Regions from separate parts of the Laedolimicola intestinihominis genome, predicted to be linked through region 1. Evidence: predicted binding sites of a transcription regulator. Region 1 holds the regulator's gene; the other holds the start of a gene.

Region 1 (10,906 bases):
TCACACTCCAATTAAAAAAATACATAAGGTCTTTCCTCTCAAGTATTTCCAAAATTTTCGTGTCTATACGCCGGCTTTTTCAGGCGTAGAAATCGTGAATCTCAGACACCTGCCCGTGCCGCAGATAAATCCGCGGAACGCGCTGGGACAAATCACAGACAAATTCGTAGTTAAACCGCCCGGACAGCTCCGCCAGTTCATCCACGGACAGAACCGCTTCTCCGTTTTTGCCAAACATGGTCACTTCCATGCCCGGAACTGCTTCCGGAATCTCCGTCACATCTACCATCATCTGATCCATACAGACTCTGCCGCAGATAGGCGCCCGCTTACCAGCGATCAGTACCACGCCCTTATTGGACAGGCTTCTCGGATACCCGTCCGCATAGCCCACAGGGACGGTAGCAATCCGGCGCGCAGAATCAGCCGTATAAATGCCGCCATAGCTTACTTCCGTTCCGGGCGCGATGGTCTTTACATGTACAATATGACTTTTCATCTCCATCGCCGGTCTCAGGGGAACCAGCTCCTTCTTCACCTCGTCGGAAGGATACAGACCGTATACCGTAATACCAGCCCGTACCATATCCAGATTTACCTCCGGCAAATCAATGATGCCGGCGCTGTTGGAGCAGTGATGAATCTGAAATTTCACGCCGGCTGCCTCACAGGCTTCCCGGAACGCGCAGTACCGGGCAAGCTGCTTCTCGGTAGCCGCTTTATCCAGCTCGTCAGATTTGGCAAAATGGGTAAACAGCCCCTCCATCCTGATGCCCGGAAGCTTACTGATAGCGCAGACATCCTGCACGCTCTCTTTGGTATCCGCAAATCCAATCCGGCTCATACCGGTATCTACTTTAATATGAACACTCACTTCTTTTTGCTGTCGAACTGCTTCCGCAGACAGTTCCTTCGCCATATCCAGGCGAAATACTGTGGGGCGGATATCCAGGCGCACCAGCTCCTCATAATCCTCCGGAAATACGTACCCCAGAATCAGGATTGGCTTTTGAATGCCATTTCTTCGAAGCTCTGCAGCTTCTTCAATGGTCGCTGCCGCAAAGCCCCACAGATAATCCTTCTTTTCTATCATTCTAGCAATGGGCGCTGCTCCATGTCCATACCCGTTGGCCTTCACTACAGCCGCAATTCTTGTTTTTTCTTTCAGGTTTGCCTTCATAGCCTCAAAATTATCTTCTATGGCATCTAAATCCACATAAGCCGCCACGCGCTTATATCCTTTCACGTCTGACACTCCTCACTATCCTTAATATACTATGCGTTTACATGCAAAAGGGAGCCAAAAGCTCCCTTTTATCATACTTCACTCCGATACTCCGTCAGGAACGGGGATGCTCTTTCTCATACCGTGTAATATTGTAAGAAAGCTGCATCAGGCTCTCTGACAAATGAACATTCTCTACCAGGACGTCCGACGGAACATCCAGATCGATATGGGCGAAATTCCAGATAGCCTTGATTCCATACTGAACCAGAAGCTTCGTCATCTCCTCTGCCTTGGACTTTGGCAGTGTCAATGCCGCAATCTGAATATCTTCATCCTTGATGAAGCTCTCCAGATCCTCCAGCATGTGAATCTGGATGCCCCGGACGCTTAAGCCCTTTAAAATAGGATTTACATCAAAAATGCCTTTTATGTAGAAACCGCGTTTTTCAAAATCCACATAATTGGCCAGAGCCTGTCCCAGATTACCACCGCCGATGATGATCATGTTATGTTTCTTGTCAAGGCCCAGAATCTTGCCGATTTCCTCATACAGATATTTGACATTGTATCCGTACCCCTGCTGCCCAAAACCGCCAAAGTTGTTCAGATCCTGCCGGATCTGTGACGCCGTGACACTCATCCGTTTACTCAGCTCGCCGGAGGAAATACGTTCTACTCCATTTTCCATCAGTTCTCCGAGATAGCGATAATAGCGCGGCAGCCGCTTGATAACTGCTTTTGAGATCTCTCTCTCTTCCATAATATTCTGCACATCCCTCAATAAATCTTTCAAAACTGTTTTTATTATAATCGAAAAGCAAATTTTTTGTCAATCTTTTTACTGGATTCTTCTGAAAGAATCGTAGATTTTATCTTGTTCAATCCTGTATTTTTCGCTATAATAGACTTCATGTGACATTCAACAACGAAAAACAGAGGTGTTTTTATGATATTAGCATGTCAAAATATAAACAAAGCCTTCGGAACCGACGTGATTCTGAAAAACGCGTCCTTCCACATGGAGGATCGGGAAAAAGCCGCCGTGGTCGGTATCAACGGCGCAGGCAAATCCACCCTCTTAAAAATCATCATCGGGGAAATGGAAGCAGACTCCGGCGAGGTGGTTCTGGCAAAAGGCAAAACCATCGGCTATCTGGCACAGCATCAGGATCTGAACAGTGATCATACCATTTACCAGGAGCTGCTGACGGTCAAGCAGGACGTTATCGATCTGGAGACCCGTATCCGGGAGATCGAAGCGCAGATGAAGGAGCTGTCCGGCACTGCGCTGGATATGGCGCTGGAGCAGTATACCCGCATGAACCATGAATTTGAACTTAAAAACGGCTACGCCTATAAGAGCGAGGTGGTCGGCGTCCTGAAGGGACTGGGGTTTGAAGAGGAAGAGTTCGAGAAGCATGTCAACAAGCTGTCCGGCGGTCAGAAGACCCGCGTATCTTTAGGCAAGCTTCTGCTCTCCCATCCGGATCTCATTATGCTGGACGAGCCCACCAACCACCTGGACATGAATTCCATCGCCTGGCTGGAAACCTTTCTTTTGAACTACGACGGCGCGGTTCTGGTGGTTGCCCATGACCGGTATTTTCTGAACCGGATCGCCACGAAGATTATCGAGATTGACGCCGGCGAGGTGACCACCTTCCAGGGCAATTACTCCGACTATGCCGCGAAGAAATCACAGCTTCGGGAAGCCCGCATGCATGCCTGGCTGAATCAGCAGCGGGAAATCAAACATCAGGAAGAGGTCATCCAAAAACTGAAATCCTTTAACCGGGAAAAATCCATCAAACGGGCTGAAAGCCGCGAAAAAATGCTGGACAAGATGGATATACTGGAGAAACCCACGGAAGTCCGCTCTGAGATGCATATCACCCTGGAGCCAAAGGTAGTCAGCGGAAATGACGTGCTGACCGTAGAGGGTCTTTCCAAATCCTTTGGCAGCCAGACCCTCTTCACGGATCTGAATTTCGACGTTAAGCGCGGCGAACGGGTAGCTCTTATCGGCAACAATGGAACCGGAAAAACTACAATATTAAAGATTCTGAATGGATTACTGGAAGCTGACAGCGGTTCCTTTACCTTGGGCTCCAAGGTTCATATCGGTTATTACGATCAGGAGCATCACGTGCTGCACCCGGAAAAGACACTGTTTGAAGAGATTTCCGACGCTTACCCGGATCTGGACAATACAACGATTCGAAGCACCCTGGCCGCTTTTCTTTTCACCGGCGACGATGTGTTCAAACGAATCTCGGAGCTCTCCGGCGGCGAACGGGGACGTGTCTCTCTGGCGAAGCTGATGCTCTCCGAGGCCAATTTTCTGATTCTTGACGAGCCCACCAACCATCTGGACATCGTCTCCAAGGAGATTCTGGAGCAGGCCCTGAACCGCTACACCGGCACCGTGCTTTATGTCTCCCATGACCGTTATTTTATCAATACAACCGCCACACGGATCCTCGATCTGACCGGCGGACAGTTAGTCAATTATATCGGCAATTACGATTATTATCTAGAAAAGCATGATATTCTGACGCCGAAGACGCAGAACCCGGAGCTTCCGGAGGCCAAAGCGGCAGAACCGGAATCTGCAGGAAAACTGGACTGGAAACAGCAGAAAGAGGAACAGGCACGTCAGAGGAAACGGGAAAATGATTTCAAAAAGACGGAAGCGGAAATCTTCGACCTGGAGACCCGGGACGGCGAAATCGATCAGCTTCTGACTCAGGAATCCGTCTACACGAATGTGGCGGAATGCATGAAACTTCACAAAGAAAAGGAGGCCATTGCGGCCCGTCTTGAAATTCTATACGAACAATGGGAAGCGCTGGCTCAATGATTGGCCAGCGCTTCATTAAATTCGGCTAAATTGTCTTCTGTCACATACATGCCGAAGCCCTGATCTTCCAGGCTCTCATCCGTCACCCCGTTAAAGATGCGGTCGATAATCATATCTCCCACCACTTCTGTATAATGACTGGATTCATAAAAATAGTTCTTATCCATGGTCACGGCATTTTCCCCGCTGAAGTTATAAAAGCTCCCCGCTGCTCCGGCCAGCCATCCCAGGTACTGATCGTAACCGAAATGCTTGGACTCCTGATAGGTCCGGTAATAAAGCGGATTGGTAAACACAATCAGGTTAATCCCATACTCTTCGCACAATTCCCGAATCCGCCGGATGTCCAGAAGCGAATCAGCCATATAATCGGTATAATAATCGTCCCAGTAGGGCACATCGTCCTTGAAGGTTCCGCCAAGAGACGGATCCCGGAGCGTACTTCCGCTCCGATAATAGCGTTCCACATAATCCGGATCGGTCACTTCATGATTTCGAATCACATCCAAGGACAGCAGAACGCCCTTAATGCTAAGGTATTTTCCATAAAATCCCAGTCTATCTGTCCTCGGATAGGGGATCCGGTAAAACTGATTCTGATGCAGGGACGGATCCACGAAGGCGGAAATATTATCCACGCCGATCATGACATTTTTCGGAATGATTCCATTGGCAATCATCTCCTGCAGGTTCTCCAGATGCTCCGCCGGCAGTCCTTCTGAATAGGACATATTGTACCATTTTCCATCTGGAATTTTTTCTGTGTCCACAAAGCCAGTCCGGGAGGAACCGAACAGGAATGAATCAAACTTGTCCGGATTATGCAGGATGTACTGCATTTTAATGTAATTGCTGTTGGGCTCTACCCCATTATCCCGGATTTTCTGCCAATGAAAAACATTGTAAGGATCCACCGCCATGGGAATGGCCAGCTCCAGAATCAGGATAAAAATCACAAACGGCGCAATTTTACGTAAAAATCGTCTCATAGATGTCCTCATTAAAACTGAAAGTATACAAAACTGTACTCGCCCAGCTGACGACTGTAAAGCACGACAAAAATCAGGGCGAAATAAAATGTATAGCGCACCGGCTTACCAAAACGGCCAAACCACTGACATACATCTTCCCTAAGCGCAATATAATCGTGCGCCATAAGCAGCACCACCCAGAACAGCACCAGCTTCAGTTCGTTGCTCTGAATCAGCCCGGCTTTTTTGAAGGCCACGTAACATTCCTTCACATAACTCAAAGGATGGGTAATGCCGTCAAAGAGATGGGTCAGAATATAAATTGCGTCTGACATGGTATTTGCCCGGAAAAACAGCCAGGCCAGGGTCACAAAGGCAAAAGTCAGAAGTACTCGGAACCTGTTTTTTCCCTCTTTTCCGGGTGGGAAATACTGATTCCAGATCCGTTCGAATATCTGCGCCGCGCCGTGAAGTCCGCCCCAGATCACAAAAGTCCAGCTGGCCCCGTGCCAGAGACCGCTTACCAGAAAGGTCACAAGCAGATTCCGGTACGTCTTCCATTTTCCGGCACGGCTGCCGCCCAGCGGAATATATACATAATCCCGGAACCAGGTGGACAGAGAAATATGCCATCTGGCCCAAAACTCTTTCACAGAAGCCGCGAAATAAGGGCTCTTGAAATTATTGACCAGATCAATGTCAAAAAGACAGGCCACCCCCCGGGCAATATCCGAATAACCGGAAAAATCACAGTAAACCTGGAAGGCATAAAAAAGTGTCGCCACGCCAAGAGCCAGACCTGTAAAACTTGTCACCTGATTGTATACAATATCCACGCTGGAGGAAAGCACATCCGCAATGGCAATTTTCTTAAAATAGCCCCATGCAATCAGCTTGGCACCCCGGATAGCCTTGTCATACTCAAAATGATGTTCTTCCTCTATCTGCGGCATCAGATGCTCCGCCCGTTCAATGGGACCGGCCAGCAGAAGCGGAAAAAAGGACACAAAGGCCGCGTATTTTCCAAAATGGCGGCAGGCCTTCGTCTTTCCCTTATAGACGTCGATCACATATCCAAGCGTCTGGAAAGTATAGAACGAGATACCTACCGGAAGCACCAGCTTCAGCGTCACCGGGCTCATGGAAATCGATGCACGCGCCAGAAGCGCTGTCACAGAACTGCTCAGGAAATTAAAGTATTTGAAAAAGAACAAAAGACCGAGGCAGACCAGCAGGGCCAGACCCATACATAGCTTCTTTTTCTTCTGTTCTTCTGTTTTCTCAATCACGAGTGCCGTTCCGTAAGAGACTGCCGTAGTCAGCAGAATCAGCAAAATGTATTTCGCGTTGGCGCTCATATAAAAGTAGTAACTGGATACCAGCAGGACGCCCCACCTGTGTTTCGGGGGCGTCAGCCAGTAAATCACAAATACAATAGGCAAAAATATATAAAATGCATTGGAATTAAACAGCATTTAAAAGTTCCTCTAAGGTCTTTCGGATCTCTTTGATAAAATCACCGCTGGAAAGCACCGTCGGATTCGGAAGGGTCGTAATTAGCGCCAAATCTTTGGTCATTTTTCCGTTTTCAATGGTTGCAATGGAAGCCTGCTCCAGTTTATCCGCAAACTCTGTCAGGGCCGGGTTCTGATCCAGCTCTCCGCGCTTTCTTAAGGCGCCGGACCATGCGAAGATGGTCGCCATGGAATTGGTAGAGGTCTCCTCGCCCTTCAAATGCTTGTAATAATGGCGCTGTACGGTTCCGTGTGCCGCCTCATATTCGTAATATCCATGCGGAGATACCAGCACAGAGGTCATCATAGCCAATGAGCCAAAGGCAGTGGCAATCAAATCACTCATGACGTCGCCGTCATAATTCTTGCAGGCCCAGATATAACCACCCTCGGACTTGATCACACGGGCTACCGCGTCATCGATCAGCGTATAAAAATAGGTAATGCCCAGTTTCTCAAACTGTTCTTTATATTCCTTCTCATAAATCTCCTGGAAGGTATCTTTGAAGAAATGATCATATTTCTTGGAAATCGTATCCTTGGTGGCAAACCACAAATCCTGCCTCTGGGAAACCGCGTAGGAAAAGCAGCTTCTGGCAAAGCTTTCGATGGAGCTCTCCAGATTGTGCATGCCCTGTACCACGCCGCCCTCTTTGAAGTCATGGATAGTCTCGCGCAGCTCGGTTCCATCCTCACCGGTAAATACAAGCTCACATTTTCCGGGACCCGGAATCCGCATTTCCGCAGCCTTGTATACATCACCATAAGCATGACGTGCAACGGTAATTGGCTTCTTCCAGTTTTTTACATATGGTTCGATGCCCTTTACGATAATCGGAACCCGGAATACTGTTCCGTCAAGAATCGCCCGGATGGTACCATTGGGACTCTTCCACATCTGTTTTAAATCGTACTCCTCCATGCGAGCCGCATTAGGGGTAATGGTCGCACATTTCACCGCCACACCGTACTTTTTGGTAGCTTCTGCAGCGTCCACAGTCACCTGATCGTCCGTCGCGTTCCGGTGTTCCAGTCCCAGGTCATAATATTCGGTCTTTAAATCAACAAATGGAAGAAGAAGCTCATCCTTAATCATCTTCCAGAGAATCCGTGTCATCTCATCTCCGTCCATCTCTACCAGCGGAGTTGTCATCTTAATTTTTTCCATCGTAGGTCCTCCTAGGGTTTGCGTTTTTCCGCGCTTTGTTCTTTATTATAGACGATTCCCCCTGGGACTGCAAGTTCAAAATCGTCCCAGCGCCGCAAATGCCTGATAGAGATTCAAGGAACCGTAGCCCCAGGAGCGGTTGGGATAAAGGAGGGACGCGCTTCGATCCGCGCCGCGAACCAACAGCTGTTTGATTTCCAGTGTTCCCATCGTCAGCCTGTTTTTCCGTACAACTCCCCATTCCAGTAAAAGTGCTGCCGCCCCGGCTGTCACTGCTGCCGCGGCACTGGTTCCGGTAAGATTCACTGCCCGGTTTTCCGGCCCATAAGCCGCTACCGCTACCCCGGGCGCTGCTAAATCCGGCTTGATTCTCCCGTTTCGTGTAAATCCCCTTCCGGAATCCATATAGATACTGCCATTGGAAGACCGGTAAGCCCCTGTGGTAATCGGCGTCTCCGTATTGCCCGGCTCCGTCAGTGTGATATCCGGATTCGAGTTTAAAAATACAGTCTCACTGCTTACAAAGCCTGTCACCGGCAGCCAGATGTTGTAAACGCCATCTACGATACGTTCCCCGTAGACGCGGATCCGCCAGATTCCCGGAGACGGATCCGCCATGCGGACAACAATCAGTTGATCGCCGCTAAAGAGATTCAGTGTCTGGAAATTCACATAGATCACGGTATTTTCAAAGAGGAAATCAAACATCCAGTTTTTCTGTCCCGAGGTGACCCGCGGAACCTCTTCCCCCGAAGGCGATATGAGTGATACGGAAAATACATCCAGTGTGTTACTCCACAGTTCCATCATCACGCCCTGTTCCCGCTCTGCCACCCTCACTTCCACATCCTGGTACGGATCCCCCTCTCCCATCACGCCATAATAATGGTGCCCCTGATTGGCCTCATTTCCCCCTGCAAGAATGATACAGCGGCCCGCCCGGACGGCAATGGCGTTAAGATATGAGGATAAAGGCGAAGTGCCGGTATGGCCGCCCATATTGCTGCCAAGAGCCAGACAGATAACTAGGGGCAGGCTTTCCTTTTGCGCCAGTTCATGCAGAAAACGGACCCCCAGCATGATATCATTTTCCTGATAAGCTTCCGCTTCCTCAGGTACCAGAAAATATTCCTTCAGATAACGCTTGGCCGGTTTCAGCTTTACCATGGCAATGGACGACAACGGCGCGGCTCCGATCCAGCCGGTCTCACGGTTTTCGCTTCCCGCCGCAATGGACGCAAGCTTCGTTCCGTGGCCGGAAATATCCCGGGTAGGCACTGTTTCATAAGGCTGTTCCGCAGACAGCGCCCCATTGATCTCTGACTTTGTATACACACTGCCATAGTGAATACCCTCCGGCGGCGTTCCGTTCTGATCCGTCTGGTCCCAGATGGCCAGAATCCGACTTTTTCCCGCATTGTCCAGGAAGCAGCGGTTCCGATAATCAATCCCTGTATCAATAAACCCCAGCAATACGCCCTGTCCCCGAAGGTTCAGTACCGGCTGATTCTGCAGAGCCAGAATTCCGGAGGCCTCCAGATTTTCCGTCTGCAGCGTTGTATACAAAGTAGGAAATAGTTCATAACTGTACTCGTACAGTCGTTCCCGATCCGCCGTCCATTTTCTGCGATCCGCGTAAAATACCGTGTAGTAATCATTGATGCGCTGCACGCATACATCCGGATAGATTTCCCGGATATCCTCCTCCCGTACATTGGTCTGCCAGATAAAATCCGCGTAATTTTCCGACACTATTTTTTCTCTGCATGCTTCGTCCATACCGCACCGCCCGTAAGTTCTTTTTACAGCCTATGCTCTCTTTATCTGATCATGCTTTTTTCAGAAGCCCCGGCAGCCAGATTTCACCAAAGCCTTGATGGTTCGGGGCAAGTTTCAGATCTCTGCAGCCTGTCTGCAGCCGCTTTTTTATCTGTTCATTGGTAAGTTCCGGTTCGGCGGACAAAAGTAAGACAAGCGCTCCTGCTGTCACAGAGGTTGCCATGGAGGTGCCTGATTTAACGCTGTAAAATGGATTGCCAGGACTCTCAAAATCCGCCCGGCAGGAACGAATTTCCGCTCCGGGAGCAACCACCTCCGGCTTAAGAACGCACGCCGATATGGGACCCCGGCCAGAATAATGCACCCTTCGGATGCCGCGCACCGGAACGGCCAGTTCATCATCAGAGGAACCCACTGTAATTACCTTTTCACTGGTTCCCGGAACCGTAATGCTGGATCTGGCAGGTCCCTGATTTCCGGCTGCCGCGCAGATTACAAAGCCCGCGTCCCAGGCTTCCTCCACAGCGCTTATGAGCTCTGTCCGTATCTCAGCCTTTGGTACTCTCCCGCCCACAGAAATATTGATAACGCGGACGTCGTATTCTTTTCCATGCTCCAAAAGCCAGTGCAGGGCCCGAATTAGTCCCACACTGTCCCCATTTCCCCTGCCGTCCAGAATTTTCAGGGAAACAAAATGGCATCGCGGCGCAAGTCCCTGGTACCTGCCGCCGGATGCCTCTCCGGTTCCTCCGATAATTCCGCTGATATGGGTTCCATGACCGCAGTCGTCTGCCGCGCCACCGGAATTTGTAAGGTAATTATAAGCATAAACCACCCGGCCCCTTAAGTCCGGGTGTCTGTCATTGACGCCGGAATCCACAACCGCCACACCGACGCCCTCCCCATAGAGGCCAAGCCGGTATGCCGACTGTGCTTCAAGCAGCCTTCTCACGCGATCCATACAGAAAAGACTCCCTGCTTTTCTGTTATTTTATGCATCTCCACAGCGTACTGCCATTCGAAACAGCACAAAGCCCGCCGCGAACATTACCGCAAGCATGGCCACACCCGCGCGGGATGTATGGAACAGCTGGGTGGAGATACCCATCAGCATGGTTCCCACAAAGGCCGCGCCTTTACCGAAGATGTCAAAGAAGCCGAAAAATTCTGTCGCTTTCTCCTTCGGGATAATCCGCGCAAAATAAGACCGGGACAGAGACTGAATCGCCCCTTGGAATACCGCCACCCAGACAGCCAGAAGCCAGAACTCCCAGGCCTTGTCAAGCTGCAGCGCAAAGAGTACCACGCCAAAATAGCTGACGATAGAGACCTCGATCAATGTAGTATTGCGCACCTTCCTGGATAACCGTCCAAAAAGAATCGAAC
Region 2 (10,906 bases), on a different contig from region 1:
AAGCTCCGCAAGGCCGGACTGGTAACCAGCGTCCGGGGAGCGGGCGGCGGCTACAAGCTGGCGCTTCCGGCGTCCGAGATTTCCGTGGGAGATATCCTGCGGGCTCTGGAGGGAAGCCTGGACGCGGTGAACTGCCCGGGACTGGAGGAGGAAAGCAGCTGCGGCGGTTCTGAATTCTGCGTGACCAAGTATGTCTGGCAGAAGATTAACGACAGCATTAACCGGACCGTAGATGAGATTAAGCTGGATCAGCTGGTCGAAGAAAGCAGGAGCATGAAGGATGAAGCCGGGACCAAGGAAAATACGTCCTGTTGCATCTAAAAAAGAAGGAGATATCACCATGAAGAAGTTAATTTATCTGGATAACGCGGCGACCACAAAGACAGCGCCGGAAGTTGTAGAGGCCATGCTGCCCTATTTCACAGAGCATTACGGCAACCCCTCTACCGTATACAGCCTTGGAGGCGAGAGCAAAAAGGCCATCACAGAAGCAAGAGAGACCATCGCGAATGCGCTGGGCGCGCAGACCGAGGAGATTTATTTCACCGCAGGCGGAAGCGAGTCCGACAACTGGGCTCTGAAAGCGACTGCAGAGGCATATAAGAGCAAAGGAAAACACATTATTACCACAAAGATCGAGCATCATGCGATCCTGCACACTTGCGAGTGGCTGGAGAAGCACGGCTATGAGATTACTTATCTGCCCGTAGATGAGAATGGTGTCGTGAAGATCGACGAGCTGAAGAAAGCCATCCGTCCGGAGACCATCCTGATTTCCGTGATGTTTGCAAATAACGAGATCGGAACCATTCAGCCCATCAAAGAGATTGGTGAGATTGCCCATGAGCACGGCATTCTGTTCCACACAGACGCCGTACAGGCCTTCGGTCAGGTGCCGATCCATGTAGACGAGTACCATATTGACATGCTCAGCGCCAGCGGCCACAAGCTGAACGGACCCAAGGGTATCGGCTTCCTGTATATCCGAAAAGGCGTGAAGATTCGCTCCTTTATCCATGGCGGAGCTCAGGAGCGCAAGCGCCGCGCAGGTACGGAGAACGTGCCGGGTATCGTAGGACTGGGCAAGGCGGTCGAGCGCGCCATGGCGACCATGAAGGAGCGTACAGACAAAGAGATTGAGCTTCGTGATTACCTGATTGATCGCGTCCTGAAGGAGATTCCCTACACCAGACTGAATGGCCACCGGACCACCCGTCTTCCGAACAACGCGAACTTCAGCTTCCAGTTCATCGAGGGTGAGTCCCTGCTTATCATGCTCGACATGGAAGGCATCTGCGGTTCCTCAGGTTCCGCCTGCACATCCGGTTCCCTGGATCCATCCCATGTGCTGATGGCCATCGGCCTGCCCCACGAGATTGCGCACGGTTCCTTGAGACTGACTCTGAACGAGGAGATTACGAAAGAGGATCTGGATTTCGTAGTGGAGAACTTAAAGCGGATCATCGACAGACTGAGAAGCATGTCACCGCTTTACGAAGACTTCGTTAAGAAAAATAAATAATAGAGGAGAAACAAAGTATGTACAGCGAAAAAGTAATGGACCATTTTCAGCATCCCCGTAACGTAGGAGAGATAGAGAACGCCAGTGGCGTAGGCACCGTCGGCAATGCAAAATGCGGAGACATCATGCGGATGTACCTGGACATCGACGACAACGGCGTCATCCAGGATTGTAAGTTCAAGACCTTCGGCTGCGGCGCAGCCGTTGCCACCAGCAGCATGGCGACCGAGCTGGTAAAGGGCAAGACCATCCAGCAGGCTCTGGAAGTTACGAATAAGGCCGTTATGGAAGCTCTGGACGGACTTCCCCCTGTCAAGGTTCACTGCTCCCTGCTTGCAGAGGAGGCCATTCATGCGGCACTCTGGGATTACGCAGAGAAGCACGGTATTAAGATCGAGGGACTGAAGAAGCCGAAGTCTGATATTCATGAGGGCGAGGAAGAAGAGGGCGAGGACTACTAAAAGGAATCGTAAGCTATGGCTAAGAAAAAAGTAGTAGTAGGAATGTCCGGCGGCGTGGATTCCTCTGTGGCAGCCTATCTCTTAAAGGAACAGGGCTACGAGGTCATCGGAGCCACCATGCAGATCTGGCAGGATGAGGATGAGTTCACCCAGGAGGAAAACGGCGGCTGCTGCGGCCTGTCCGCGGTGGATGACGCAAGAAGAGTGGCGGCCCAGCTGGACATTCCCTATTATGTGATGAATTTTAAGACAGATTTCAAGGAAGCTGTCATGGACTATTTTGTGGCGGAGTATCTGGCGGGCCGGACGCCCAATCCCTGTATCGCCTGCAACCGTTATGTGAAATGGGAGGCGCTTTTAAAGCGCAGCCTGGACATCGGCGCGGACTACATCGCCACCGGTCATTACGCCCGGGTGGAGCAGCTGCCAAATGGCCGCTACGCCATCCGTAATTCCGTAACGGCGGCGAAGGATCAGACCTACGCCCTGTATAACCTGACGCAGGAGCAGCTTTCCCGGACATTGATGCCGGTGGGAGCCTATTCCAAGGATGAAATTCGGGAAATGGCGGAGAAGCTGGGCTTCCGGGTAGCCCATAAGCCGGACAGCCAGGAGATCTGCTTCGTCCCGGATCAGGACTATGCGGGGTTCATTGAGCGGACTACCGGAGAACCCTCGAAGGAGGGCAATTTCGTCACCGCAGACGGTACGGTACTGGGCCGCCATAAGGGGATCATCCACTACACCATCGGCCAGCGAAAAGGCTTAGGCCTGGCCATGGGCCGCCGCGTGGTGGTAACCGAGATTCGCCCGGAGACCAACGAGGTGGTCATCGGCGAGCAGGAGGACGTGTTCACCACGACGCTTCGGGCGAACCGCCTGAACCACATGTCTGAGCCGGATTTCTCCGAAGGAAAAGAGGTACTGGCTAAGATCCGCTACAATCATAAGGGTTCTCCCTGCGTCATCCGACGGGAGGGAGACGATCTGGTGCGTGTGGACTTTAAAGAACCCGTCCGCGCCGTGACACCGGGCCAGGCGGTCGTGTTCTACGACGGCGACTACGTGCTGGGCGGGGGAACCATCGTGCGGCAGCCGGATCCCTTTTATTCAGAGGCGAATATGTGATATCTGGATCGCGTAATTGCCGATATTGAAAGTGAAAAAGCAAAGCTTACAGAGCACGGGCTGATAGAGGATTCATAGATGAAGATACTCTGGGAAGAATGTGCTTGGGAGGATTATTGCGATTGGCAGACGAAGGATAAAAGGATAGTAAAAGAAGAAGAGGCCGTTGCAAAATAGAGAAATCATCATTTTGCAGCAGCCTTTTTCTATATAACAGAACATATTTATAACGGCACAAACTCCGCCTTCCGCTCCCGGAATACCGTAAAATACCGAAATCCGCATTCCCGAAGCACCTCTTTGGCGTCCGCGAACCGATACGCCACATACTCCGTCGTATGGGCGTCCGATCCCATGGTAATGATTTCCCCGCCGAGCTCCTTATAGCGGCGCAGCACGTCGTGACAGGGGTTTGGCTCAGAAAGTCCGGCCTTGTAGCCGCCGGTGTTGATTTCGATGCCTTTGCCCTTTTCTATCAGCAGCTTCAGAACCGCGTCCACCTGATCGGCATGCTTTTTGTAAGAAAAAACGCGATCCCCATCCGGTACATAGCGGATGATATAATCGATATGCCCGTATACATCAAAATCATCAAAAGCCCGGATATTCTGAAGGGTCACATCCAGGTACCGGTTTACGCCGGAAGCAGCGTCATAGGAGGTCCAGAAATCCGGATAGTAAGGGTCAAACCGATCCACCAGGTGGGTGGAGCCGATCAGAAAATCGAAGGACTTGTCTGAAAGCCATTGCCGGTAAGCATCCCCCAGCTGGGGCTGGATCCCAAGCTCTGCTCCGATACGGATTTCAATGCGGTCATGGTAGGCCTCCTGAAGCCGATGCATTTCCCGGAAATAAGCGTCCGCATCCAGGTCAAAGCTTACATCGGAATAGGGGTAATCCATATCCAGGTGCTCGGTCATACACATAAGAGAAAGCCCCTGCGCTAGCCCCTTTTTTATCATTTCCTCCGTGGGCGTCTCACTGTCCCCGGAAAAACAGGAATGTAAATGGTAATCAGCAGTCATATTTTTCACCTCTGCAACGAATATACACCCATCTTAATTGAAAAAATACACAATGACAAGAAAAAGATCGACGGGAAATTCATTGTTTTGACAAAAATTGCACAACGTCAGGGAAATTGCGGAATTGGGACTTGCTTTTTTGTATGGAATTGGGTACAATAATTGCAGGTTGGGCTCTGTCCTGAGAGGGGCGGAAAACCACGAATAATCTAAATTCATATTTAGGAGGAAATTTAAAATGGCAGTAAAAGTAGCGATTAACGGTTTCGGACGTATCGGCAGACTTGCATTCAGACAGATGTTTGGCGCAGAGGGATATGAGGTTGTAGCAATCAACGACCTGACAAGCCCGAAGATGCTTGCTCACCTGTTAAAATATGATTCTTCTCAGGGTAAATATGCTCTGGCAGATACCGTATCTGCAACAGAAGATTCCATCATTGTTGATGGCAAAGAGATCAAGATCTACGCAAAGGCTAACGCAGCAGAGCTTCCGTGGGGAGAGATCGGCGTAGACGTAGTTCTGGAGTGTACCGGATTCTACACCTCCAAGGAGAAGGCTTCTGCTCATATCACAGCAGGCGCTAAGAAGGTAGTTATCTCCGCTCCGGCTGGAAATGACCTTCCGACCATCGTTTACAATGTAAACCACGAGACACTGACAAAAGAGGATACTGTAATTTCCGCAGCTTCCTGTACAACAAACTGCCTTGCACCGATGGCTAAGGCTCTGAACGACTACATGCCGATCGAGTCCGGTATCATGTGCACCATCCACGCTTACACAGGCGACCAGATGATCCTTGACGGACCGCAGAGAAAGGGTGACCTGAGAAGAAGCCGTGCAGGCGCTATCAACATCGTTCCGAACAGCACAGGAGCAGCTAAGGCAATCGGCCTTGTTATTCCGGAGCTGAACGGCAAGCTTATCGGCGCTGCACAGCGTGTACCGACCCCGACTGGTTCTACTACTATCCTGAACGCAGTTGTTAAGGGTGAGGCTACTGTTGATGGAATCAACGCAGCTATGAAGGCAGCAGCTACCGAGTCCTTCGGTTACAACACAGACGAGATCGTATCTTCTGATATCGTTGGTATGAGATTTGGTTCTCTGTTCGACGCTACTCAGACCATGGTTGTAAACCTTGGCAACGGCACATCTCAGGTACAGGTTGTTTCCTGGTACGACAATGAGAACTCCTATGTATCTCAGATGGTTCGTACAATCAAGTACTTCGCTGAGCTTGCGTAAGCATTGAGCCATGCAGAAGACGGAAAGCGCAGACGCGTTGTGCTTGCACATAAGCGGCTGGGATTTACGGCTTCTATAGGGCGATAGCCCGTCAGCGAGATGAAGCGAAGCGACAAGGTGAGCTCGTAAGAGCGAGAGAGTGCCCTGGGGCAAATCGAGCGGCATGGCGGACTACCGTCAGGAATAAGACCTTAAGAGGTCCGGTCTTTATGGACCGGACCTCTTTTTATTATTTATCCATGACAAGTAAGGAGAGATTGAGATGTTAAACAAGAAATCTGTAGATGACATCAACGTAAAAGGACAGCGTGTCCTGGTAAGATGCGATTTTAACGTACCGCTGAAGGATGGCAAGATCACAGACGAGAATCGTCTGGTTGCAGCGCTGCCGACCATCAAGAAGCTGATCGCTGACGGCGGAAAGGTTATCCTTTGCTCCCACCTGGGCAAGCCCAAGGGAGAGCCGAAGCCGGAGCTGTCCCTGGCGCCGGTAGCCAAGAGACTTTCCGAGCTTCTGGGCCAGGAAGTAAAGTTCGCAGCTGATCCGGAGGTTGTAGGACCGAACGCAAAGGCAGCTGTAGAAGCTATGAAGGACGGCGAGGTAGTTCTTCTTGAGAACACCCGTTACCGCGCAGAGGAGACCAAGAACGGCGAGGCATTCTCCAAGGAGCTGGCTTCCCTGGCAGACGTATTTGTAAACGACGCATTCGGAACCGCGCACCGCGCGCACTGCTCCAACGTAGGCGTAACTCAGTATGTAAAGACTTCTGTAGTAGGATACCTGATGCAGAAGGAGATCAACTTCCTGGGCAATGCAGTCAACAACCCGGAGCGTCCCTTCGTAGCAATCCTGGGCGGTGCAAAGGTAGCAGATAAGCTGAACGTAATCGCAAACCTGCTTGAGAAGTGCGACACCCTGATCATCGGCGGTGGAATGGCTTACACCTTCCTGAAGGCAAAGGGCTACGAGGTAGGAACCTCTCTGGTAGACGATGAGAAGATCGACTACTGCAAGGAAATGATGGAGAAGGCGGAGAAGCTTGGCAAGAAGCTGCTTCTTCCGGTTGACACCACCATCGCAAAAGAGTTCCCGAACCCCATCGACGCAGAGATCGAGGTATCTGTAGTACCGTCCAACGAGATCCCGGCTGACATGATGGGTCTGGATATCGGAACCAAGACCGCAGAGCTGTACGCTGAGGCTGTGAAGTCTGCGAAGACTGTAGTATGGAACGGACCGATGGGCGTATTCGAGAACCCGATCCTGGCAAAGGGTACCATTGCAGTAGCAAAGTCCCTGGCTGAGACAGACGCAACCACCATCATCGGCGGCGGCGACTCCGCAGCAGCAGTCAATACCCTTGGCTTCGGCGACAAGATGACTCACATCTCCACAGGCGGCGGCGCTTCCCTGGAGTTCCTGGAAGGTAAAGAGCTTCCGGGCGTAGCAGCAGCAAATGACCTGTAAGATTTCATTATTTATATAAGAGGAGAACAAAACAATGGCAAGAAAGAAAATTATCGCTGGTAACTGGAAAATGAACATGACTCCCAGCGAGGCAGTAGAACTGGTAAACACCTTAAAGCTGCTGGTAGCAAACGATGACGTAGACGTAGTATTCTGCGTACCGGCTATCGACATCATCCCGGTCGTAGAGGCTACCAAGGGATCCAACATCCAGGTTGGCGCTGAGAACATGTACTTCGAGGAGAAGGGCGCTTACACAGGTGAGATTTCCCCGAATATGCTGACGGACGCAGGCGTAAAGTACGTAATTCTTGGACATTCCGAGAGACGTGAGTACTTCGCAGAGACCAGCGAGACTGTAAATAAGAAGATGCTGAAGGCATTTGAGCATGGTCTTACACCGATCATGTGCTGCGGCGAGACTCTGACTCAGAGAGAGCAGGGCGTAACCATGGACTTCATCCGTCAGCAGGTTAAGGTTGGTTTCCAGGGCGTAACCGCAGATCAGGCTAAGGAAGCAGTTATCGCTTACGAGCCGATCTGGGCTATCGGAACCGGTAAGACAGCTACAACTGAGCAGGCACAGGAAGTTTGCGCAGGCATCCGCGCATGCATCGCAGAGATCTACGATGAGGCAACTGCAGCAGCTATCCGTATCCAGTACGGCGGATCTGTAAACGCAGCTACCGCACCGGAGCTCTTCGCACAGGCAGACATCGACGGCGGCCTGGTAGGCGGCGCAGCTCTGAAGCCGGACTTCGGAAAGATTGTAAATTACAAGTAAGTCTGAAATTTTAGGCAAAATAACCAAATATAACGCTATAAAACGTGATAAAAAGCCATTTGATTTAGCTGATATTGCTAATTGAATGGCTTTTTATGATATAAGGGAAAGATTTTCAGAAACATCTGAAACTTTCTGAGCGTATAGATCGTCTAATAAAATGAAACAATAAAAGAATGACAGGAGGTTTTTGGTATGAAAAAGAGATTTGCAATGTTGATGCTTCTTACTGCTATGACTGCATCCATGATAACAGGTTGTGGAACAAAGAATTCGGGAGACAGCGGGCAGAATTCCCAGACCACACAGGAGGCTTCCGGATCTGAGGAGACAGCTTCCTTTACCGGAACATTGGATGAAAAGAAAGATTTTATGTTTATAGTGACGGATGATGCCGGAAATTCCTACGAATTTACCTTTGATAAGGAGAAGCCGGAGGGGCTTGACAAGGTGAAGGTCGGAGATAAGGTTACGGTGACTTATACGGGAACAGTGTCGGAAGTAGATCCCTTTATGGGAGAGGTGCTTTCTGTCACGGAAGCAAAGTAACGCTACAGAAGCAGAGTGAAGGGACTGCCGCCATATGGCGACAGTCTCTTTTTGATCTTTAGAAAATACCGTGTTACATTAAAGTGTAAAAGCTATGATTCCTATAGAGCAAAAAGAAAGGGATATTTGCGGTGTATAAAGATTGTATAAAAATGTAAAAATTGATAATCCCTCTTTATTTTAGAAGGTATTATCTGTATAATGTACTTATACGAAAGCAATAGGGGAGGGGCGAAGGATGAAAAAGCATTATCGAATCACTGCATTGGTAATTGCTATGGCGATAGTTCTTTTGTGTGGAATCAGATTCTACATGCATAGTGCCAGTTCTATAATCTACAGAGAAAATGCCGCTCATTTGCAGGAAAGCTATACACAGGTGTCAAAAACCCTGACTCTTTTTATCCAGCGCAACTGGAATGTTTTGTCCGATTGGAGCAGAGAATTACGCAGGCACGAGGCGGAACAGGAAATGAAAGAAATGTGGGAAAATCTGAAGGACGGGAAAAATGATTGGCAGTATAGCGATTTCTTTATGTTTAATGAAGAGAATCAGTTCATTACCGCCGCAGGCAGAAAAGGGACAGCGGACAGTATTACCGGAGCCTTTGATGAGATGTTTCAGAAAAACAGACGTGTGATTTCTTCGTATACGGCATCTTACGGGATAAAGAAAATCGTACTTGCCGCCCCGCTTCCTGAAGTATTTATATCCAATGACGTAAGCTACACCGGACTTGCAATCAGCTATGATGCGTCTGTTGTGGAGAACCTGATGGCAAGCAATCTGTATGAAGGTCAAAGTGACTGTTATGTTGTACGCTCAGATGGGGAGATTTTACTTTCTTTGACATCGAAAACAGAGATACCGCAGGATGTAAATAATCTGATTTCTTTTTACACGGATGCGGATATTGTCTGGAAAGACAGGAATCCGGTGTACGTACAGGAATGCATCGAACAGCAGCGCGAAGGAAATACCCAGTATACTTATAGAGGAAGAACCTATTATATGGTCTCTGAGCCGGTTGGGATTGAAGACTGGACACTGCTTGGAATTGTGCGTTCTGATGCGGTAGACTATAGTGACCGAAATTTGCAGAAGGTTACGCTGGGGATTCTTGGAGTTTCGGCAGCTTTAATTATGCTGCTCGTGGTGCTGGCACTCGTATCAGAAAATCGTGCGAAGCTGCTGAATGAAGAGAAGGAGCGACTCCTTTTGGAGAAAGAGAAAGAACGAGCCACGCAGTTCCTTGAAGGTATTTCCCGGATTGTTGACCGGTATGCGGTTGCTGACCTGGAAAATGACAGATATGAATATTATGAGTTAATCCTGGATGAGCCTCTTTATCCTGAAACAGGGGCATATTGGAGTCTGGTTGATTACATTTCCCGACGATATATTGTATTGACCAATACAGAGAACGCAAAAGTTTGCCGCATGATTGCACCGGATTATCTGAGAAAGGTGCTTCGAAAGGAAAGCGACATTTTAAAATTTGAGTATTGCATCCGAAATGAAAATATTTACAAAGTCATGCATGTGATTCCGATTGAATGGGCGAAGGATAACAGACTGACTAAGGTTATGCTGGTATCTATGGATATTGGGCAAAAAATCGAACTGGAGAATATGGCAAATACAGATGGATTGACTGGGCTGTTCAACGAACGGTATTTTACCAATATTCTGCAGAACAAGGAAAAAAAGAAACTTCCGTTTGTTCTCTTTTATATCGATCTGGATCGATTCAAACCGATCAATGATACCTATGGCCACAGCACCGGAGATCAGGTGCTTCAGGAAATTGCCAGACGTCTGCAGGAATGTATCCGCAGTAACGATTATGCGTTCCGTATAGGCGGAGACGAGTTCGCCCTGATTATCTGCTCCGCCTATGACAAAGCATTTTGCTGCCATATGGCGGAACGCATTCAAATTGCACTGACGGAGCCGGTAAAGCTGGCCGGAAAGACGCTTCGGGTTGGAGTCAGCTGCGGATGCGCAGCATTTCCGGAAGACAGCAGTGAAGCGGAAGAAGTCCGGGCTATTGCCGACCAGCGTATGTATGAAGAAAAAGAGAAGCATCATAGAGAGGATCCTATGCACTCCGGCAGATAGCTTTATTTCTGATCCAGCACGGACTGAATCTGTTTCATCAGCTGTTCGTAGTTTGACGGATCATCAATTCCGCCCATGAAAGGATCGCCAACGATATTTCCGTCTTTATCTACGAGAACGGTTGTCGGAAATGCCATGATATCCCCTGCGTATTTTCCAACGGTGGAATCGGAATCGAAGGTCAGGTTTTTGTAGGAAGCTCCCTTGGCCTTCAGGATTTCCTTCGCTTCTTTGATTCCATCCTGATTGTCGTCCAATGTATCCGTATTGATACCAACCACTTCGCCGCCCATTTCCTTCAGCTTATCATTTAATTCATTCAGCTTGGAAAGCTCTTCAACACAGGGCTTGCAGCCGCTGAACCAGAAGTTTACAACCGTAACTTTATTTTGGGCGAAAAGGCTGTCATCCACATCGTTCCCATCCAGATCTTTCCCTTTAAAATCGTGGAACACACCTGTAGAGTCAGCTGAGCCGGAGAAAGTGCTGCCGGAGGAATCAGATGCTGCAATTTCTTTCTCAAGCCTTGCAATTTCTTCTTCAATGCCGCGGATGGTTTCGATATCTTTGTTCAGAGTATCAAATTCCTCTTCAG

Evidence for each region. Region 1 encodes Rex, which represses fermentation and respiration genes when NADH is low (regulators of the CRP and FNR family bind a similar motif). Its sites were predicted from a motif close to ATTGTTAANTANTTAACAAT; they were not measured.
Region 2: gap (type I glyceraldehyde-3-phosphate dehydrogenase) is a predicted target of Rex. The motif match lies at 4,223-4,242, and genes of this name have one in related genera.

Annotation. Positions count from the first base shown of each region.
Region 1 covers NZ_JBBMFE010000013.1:81,662-92,567, forward strand. The annotation lists gene alr (alanine racemase) at 80-1,246, opposite strand; gene WMO29_RS13040 (redox-sensing transcriptional repressor Rex) at 1,341-1,988, opposite strand; gene abc-f (ribosomal protection-like ABC-F family protein) at 2,175-4,088, shown strand; gene WMO29_RS13050 (hypothetical protein) at 4,082-5,077, opposite strand; gene WMO29_RS13055 (MBOAT family O-acyltransferase) at 5,089-6,534, opposite strand; gene WMO29_RS13060 (NADP-dependent isocitrate dehydrogenase) at 6,524-7,741, opposite strand; gene WMO29_RS13065 (S8 family peptidase) at 7,817-9,520, opposite strand; gene WMO29_RS13070 (S8 family serine peptidase) at 9,570-10,481, opposite strand; gene WMO29_RS13075 (MFS transporter) at 10,512-10,906, opposite strand, start outside.
Region 2 covers NZ_JBBMFE010000002.1:3,499-14,404, reverse strand. The annotation lists gene WMO29_RS02425 (Rrf2 family transcriptional regulator) at 1-321, shown strand, start outside; gene nifS (cysteine desulfurase NifS) at 341-1,522, shown strand; gene nifU (Fe-S cluster assembly scaffold protein NifU) at 1,540-1,983, shown strand; gene mnmA (tRNA 2-thiouridine(34) synthase MnmA) at 1,999-3,111, shown strand; gene WMO29_RS02405 (histidinol-phosphatase HisJ family protein) at 3,336-4,136, opposite strand; gene gap (type I glyceraldehyde-3-phosphate dehydrogenase) at 4,375-5,388, shown strand; gene WMO29_RS02395 (phosphoglycerate kinase) at 5,651-6,856, shown strand; gene tpiA (triose-phosphate isomerase) at 6,891-7,640, shown strand; gene WMO29_RS02385 (hypothetical protein) at 7,836-8,189, shown strand; gene WMO29_RS02380 (sensor domain-containing diguanylate cyclase) at 8,662-10,311, shown strand; gene WMO29_RS02375 (TlpA disulfide reductase family protein) at 10,314-10,906, opposite strand, start outside.